One region of the Metabacillus sp. YM-086 genome, then DNA from elsewhere that is predicted to be linked to it. Evidence: riboswitches for the same ligand, from Rfam matches in the RefSeq annotation. Region 1 holds a riboswitch; the other holds the start of a gene.
The links. A riboswitch is a leader RNA that binds a small molecule or an ion and turns the genes downstream of it on or off. The one in region 1 is predicted to bind S-adenosylmethionine.

Region 1 (3,163 bases):
CCAAAATAATAGTTTTGTCGATAAAGTGTAGACTATGTCTGAATTTTACGAAGGAAAAATGTTTATTTTAGAATCCTCTTGTTTTTATAATGATAACAGGTATAAAAATAAGGAGATTAGTAGAATGGCATTATCTAAAGAGGATTGGAAAGTCATTAATTTTTTTACATATGAAAGAGTTTTAATTGATTATACAGCCAGAACAATTTCTAGGAGAGAAGATTATAAATTAGAAGAATTAGATACAAAATATCTTGTTGAATTAATAAAGGGAATCGGAGAGTATATACAGAAAACCTCAGATGGAATTAGAAGCTCTGAAAATACGAAACTCCTTATTGATAGTGGCATTTTTGACTATTTAGCAACAAAAGTAACATTTGAATCAGAAATTAATAAACGCTTAAGACACTTGCAGGTATCAAATGTATATAATTGAGTTAATTTCAATTATGACTCTTAAGTCAAAAAACGAACATCTTTCTTCATTTTGAACATGTTAATAAAAAATAATACACGGATAAGAACATTATTAAATGTGAAATTTATACGTTTTTTGGTAACAAATGATACATTATGAAATTGATCCAATTGATTTTTTATAATAACTATTAGAAATATTCAATTAATGATTGACATCTATCCTGTAGAGTATTAAAGTATATTTATTGTTTATTTTACTTAATCGCATAAAAAGATCTCTTATCAAGAGTGGCAGAGGGACTGGCCCGATGACGCCCGGCAACCGTTCAATTAGAATTGGTGCTAAATCCTGCAAAGCTTTTAAAGCTTTGAAAGATAAGAGAGGAGACTCCTAAAATTGTGGTGAAACCTCTCTATCTTTAGAGAGGTTTTTTTGTTGCCTAGTATTACTAGACATAATTAAAAAGTTTTATAGAAAATAAGGGGGCAATGCAACGATGAAAAACAGATTTTTTAATGCAGCATTTCTTTTGACTATTGTGCTGACGTTACTTGTGACAGGTTGTTCTTCAAATAATGGAGAAACAGCTGAATCAACTCAAGCTAAAGGAAATCCAGAAGTATCATTAGATAATGTACCTGAACGTTTTGCAAATGGTGAAGGTGCTAAAATCAAAGTTATCCGTAAAATCGGTGGAGATGATCATACAGCTCAATTTTTAGCAGGAGCTAAAGAAGAAGGAGAAGCGTTAGGATTTACAGTTGATGTATTTACCGCAAACGGTGATACAGCTAAATTCCATGATGCTATTGCCCAGGGCTTAGAGGAAGACTATGACGGTTTTATCATTTCACATGGAGATGATGAAGCAACTGTTGATGCTGTTCAAAAGCTTGTTGATGCAGGAAAAAGTGTTGTTACATTTGATTCAAATGAAGGGTTAGCTGAAATTGGAGGGGTAACATTAACTTCACAAGATGATGAGGCGTTAGCAAAGCTCGCGTTAGATCAATTAGTTCAAGATACAAACGGGGAAGCAAACATTGTTTATCTATGGGTTGACGGATTCCCACCAATGGTGAGAAGAAACGCAGTATACCAAGATATTCTTGCTAACAATTCAGGTATTAAAGAAGTTGAACGCTTTGGAGTTGCAGCAGCAGATACATCTGTTCAAACACAAAATGCTGTGGCGGCAATGTTGAACAAACATCCAAAAGGTGAAATTGATGCGATTTTTGCAACATGGGATGCTTTTGCAATAGGTGCAGCGCGTGCGATTAAAGAAGCTGGAAGAGATGAAATTAAGATTTATGGAATTGATGTTTCAAATGCAGATCTTCAAGAAATGCAAAATGAAGAAAGTTCTTGGAAGTACACAGCAGCTGTTGATCCGAAGTTAATTGGTGCAGTTGATATGAGATTGTTAGCGAAAAAGCTTGCGGGAGAAGAAACACCAGAAGCGTATAATCTTGAAGCTTCTCTTATTTCACAGGAAGCATTGTTACAGTCAAGTGAGCCAATTAATATGGTGAATCTGGCAGATACTGTGGAAGGCTGGGGCCAATCTACTGCATTTGAAGAAGAGTGGATGAAAACGTTAAAAGAATATTATAAGAAATAATGCTTTAGACTTAACGAACACTCTCTAAGGTTATGAGAGTGTTCGTTTTCCTCTGATTACCTCACATACATTAAATCCCATAGAAGTGTAAATTAGTAGAAAGGAGGCAAATTGATGAATCACTCAGTATTAGAAATGAAAAAAATTTCAATAGAATTTCCTGGTGTAAAAGCATTAGATGAGGTTGACTTTATTATGAAAAGTGGAACTACACATGCTTTAATTGGTGCGAACGGTGCTGGAAAATCAACACTAATGAAGGTGCTATCAGGTGCTTATACTCACTATACCGGGGAAATCTCAGTTGACCAGACCAAAACGATCATCAAGTCACCTAAAGATGCACAAAAAAATGGTATACAAATTGTCCATCAAGAAGTCGACACTGCCCTTATTCCTTATTTAACAGTTGGAGAAAATATTATGCTTACAAAGACTGTGAATGAAATGGGAAAGAGACAATTTATTAAATGGAAAAAGCTGCATGAGCATGCAACAACTATATTAAACAGCTTGAATATAAAAGTATCTTCCACGAAACTTGTTAGTGAATTAACTTTGGCTGAGAAGCAAATGGTTCTAATTGCAAGAACAGTTTCTTCGGATTGCAAATTTTTAATTTTAGATGAACCAACTGCACCATTAAGTCACTCTGAAACAGTGGAATTGTTCCGTATTGTTCGTGAACTAAAAGAAAAGAATGTTGGGATTATCTTTATATCACATCGTCTTCCTGAAATTTTTGAAATATGTGATGACATTACAATTATGAGAAACGGAAAACTTGTAACTCACGAAAAGATAAGTGAAACAACACCTAATCGAGTAGTGGAAAGCATGCTAGGAAAAGAGTTAGAGGAGCAATTTCCTCAAAAAGCAATTCATCCGGGAGATTTGCTTTTTGAAGTAAATAATTTAAGTGATTCTGAAAAGTTGAATTCTGTTTCATTACAGATTTGTCATGGTGAGATTGTAGGGATTGCAGGTCTTGTAGGTGCGGGGAAGACAGAATTGTGCAAGGCATTATTTGGAGAGACAAAAGTGAAATCTGGTGAGTTAAAACTTAAAGGAAAGAAATTGTCAATTTCCAACCCATACCAAGCTGTAAAGTCTGG
Region 2 (3,163 bases), on a different contig from region 1:
AGTGAGGTGCTTCAAGAAAAACTATATGAAACTGAGGATGAAGCTGAAAAATACCTTTCCCTTATTCAGCGAGAATCTGAGAGAATGCAAAGACTTGTTAATGATTTATTAGATTTAGCTCAGCTTGAAGGAGAAAATTACCCTTTAATAAAAGAGCCTATTGCCTTCTCTCAATTAGTAAATGACACTGTGGATCGATTTTATCATCGTCTCCAAGAAAAACAATTAATCCTTCAGCAACACTTAGACGATGAAATCATTATTATAGGTAGTCATGACCGCCTACAACAAATTATATATAACCTTCTTGAAAACGCAATAAGATACTCAGATAAACCTGGAACGATCTCGATCTCTCTCACACAAAATCAAGAAAGCATCTTCTTTTCTATTGCTGATAATGGAATCGGGATGTCAGAAGAAGATATTATGCATATTGGTGAACGTTTTTATCGTGCAGATAAAGCAAGGAACCGTAAAGAAGGCGGTACTGGGTTAGGACTAGCTATTGTAAAACAATTAGTTCTTTTGCACGGGGGTAGAATGGAATTCAATAGTAAGCTCGGCAAAGGTACTACGTTTACGCTTGTATTCCCAAACGAACTTGGCTCCAACAAAAAAGGTCTGATGTGAACATTCACATCAGACCTTTTATACCTTATTGTAATGCAGCTTTATTTAAAGCATCTGCTTTATCTGTTCTTTCCCAAGGAAGATCAAGATCATTACGGCCAAAATGTCCGTAAGCTGCAGTTTGTTTGTAAATAGGACGTCTTAAGTCAAGCATTTTAATAATCCCAGCAGGACGTAAATCGAAATTACTGCGAACAACTTCTACTAATACTTCTTCAGAAACTTTTCCTGTTCCGAACGTATCAATTGAAATAGATACTGGCTGTGCTACGCCAATTGCATATGCTAATTGAACTTCACATTTATCAGCTAAACCAGCTGCAACGATGTTTTTCGCTACATAGCGAGCTGCATATGCTGCAGAACGGTCAACCTTTGTTGCATCTTTACCAGAGAATGCTCCACCGCCATGACGTGCATATCCACCGTAAGTATCAACAATGATTTTACGTCCAGTTAATCCAGCATCTCCTTGTGGTCCACCAATAACGAAGCGACCTGTTGGATTAATAAAGTATTTTGTTTCTTCATCAATTAATTCTGCAGGAACAACAGGATTAATAACATACTCTTTTAGGTTACGTTGGATTTGCTCAAGTGTAACTTCAGGATGATGTTGAGTTGAAATAACAATTGTATCAATACGAACTGGTTTATTATTTTCATCATATTCAACAGTTACCTGTGTTTTTCCATCAGGACGTAAGTATGGAAGAATTTCATCTTTACGAACCTCTGTTAAGCGACGTGATAATTTATGTGCTAACGAAATTGGAAGTGGCATTAATTCTTTTGTTTCATTACATGCAAACCCGAACATTAAACCTTGGTCCCCTGCACCAATTGCTTCAATTTCCTCATCTGACATTTGACCTTCACGAGCTTCTAGAGCTTGGTCTACACCCATAGCGATATCTGCTGATTGCTCATCGATTGATGTTAATACAGCACAAGTTTCCGCATCAAAACCATACTTAGCACGAGTGTAACCAATGTCTTTGATTGTTTCACGGACAATTTTTGGGATATCTACATACGTACTAGTTGTAATTTCTCCTGCAACTAACACTAAACCAGTAGTAACAGAAGTTTCACACGCTACACGTGCATTTGGATCTTTTGCAATAATTGCATCAAGAATTGAATCTGAAATTTGGTCACAGATCTTATCTGGATGGCCTTCTGTTACAGATTCTGAAGTAAAAAGACGTTTTTTAGACATAATTAAAAGCTTCCTCCTCATATTCATGTTCATTCATTTGATCCGGAACTCTTCCCAAAGTATGACCTTTAGAAAATCACGTTGGCATATTTTGTGAACAGAAGTATTATGTACCTTTACCACATGCTTGTCCTGGTAAAACTCTAATGAAGAATACTTTTTTCTGTTATCAAAAAAAACCTTTCCCATGTGAGGAAAGGTTTATCATCGTTCATCGCCTTTCGCTCTTATCGATCAAGGGCTTTCGCCTTGCTTCAGGTTAGCACCTTTGCGTCGGAAAATGTCGTTCTAGATTGCGTCGGTTTAACATAGTTCCACAGATTGGTCTTTTTTGCCTAAGCAAGCTATCGCTTGCTTGAATGATGCTCTCGCATCATTCTTGACCTAAGAAAAACACAACATGAATCAAAACGAGTTTTGATTCATAACGTGCTTTTCTTAGGTCAGGCAAAAAAACTGTTCAATAAAACTATATAATTAGTGCGCAGTCGCCGCTTTCCTTTGATAGCAGGTTGCTGGGTTTCATAGGGCCTGTCCCTCCACCAGCTCGGGATAAGAGAATCCGTTCAAGGACATATCATAGCGCACTAACCTATTGGTGTCAACAAAAATCGACAACTATTACCATTGATTTATTAAAATATTTGATAGATGTCTATCACTATTGTGTCCCATATCCTATAGAAATATAAATATCAATTGTTTTTCTACATTGTGCTAGTGTGATGTGTTGTACAAAGCTTAAGTTTTTCTAATAGCAAAATATTTTTTCAATTCAAAAATTTAATGATAGCAAATCACTAAATAGTATGTTTTATTAAAATTAATGTGTTATACTAATTATCAACATAAGGGAAATTATTCTTTTCTAGAAGGAAGGTAATGGGGATGAATATTACAGATATAACAAATGAGCTTAATCAGCTTGTTAATGGGGAGAATGCAAAACATAATTTATCAGTTGCACAGCTTGTTGAAAAAGTACTTGAACGTAAAGAAGGATTATTAACATCAACAGGTGCAATTCGAGCAACAACCGGAGCTTATACCGGGAGATCACCAGAGGATAAGTTTATTGTAGACGAAAGTTCAGTAAAAAGTAAAATAAATTGGGGTCCAGTGAATCAGCCTATTTCAGAAGAGGCATTTGATCGCTTATACAGTAAAATGATTTCACACCTTAAGAAACGAGATGAAATCTTTATATTTGATGGATTTGCAGGTGCTGACCCTCGCTTTCAGTTACCACTAAAAATTATAAATGAGTTTGCCTGGCATAATCTTTTTGCAAGTCAACTGTTTATTAAA

Region 2: another riboswitch for S-adenosylmethionine. It lies ahead of metK (methionine adenosyltransferase); the one in region 1 lies ahead of ACEWK1_RS25700 (sugar ABC transporter substrate-binding protein).

The regions. Positions count from the first base shown of each region.
Region 1 is NZ_JBLUOI010000112.1:8,750-11,912, reverse strand. Features, by position in the region: gene ACEWK1_RS25705 (hypothetical protein) at 125-439, shown strand; SAM riboswitch class I at 700-805, shown strand; gene ACEWK1_RS25700 (sugar ABC transporter substrate-binding protein) at 921-2,048, shown strand; gene ACEWK1_RS25695 (sugar ABC transporter ATP-binding protein) at 2,163-3,163, shown strand, end outside.
Region 2 is NZ_JBLUOI010000025.1:44,399-47,561, reverse strand. Features, by position in the region: gene ACEWK1_RS12545 (sensor histidine kinase) at 1-633, shown strand, start outside; gene metK (methionine adenosyltransferase) at 659-1,855, opposite strand; SAM riboswitch class I at 2,080-2,414, opposite strand; gene pckA (phosphoenolpyruvate carboxykinase (ATP)) at 2,744-3,163, shown strand, end outside.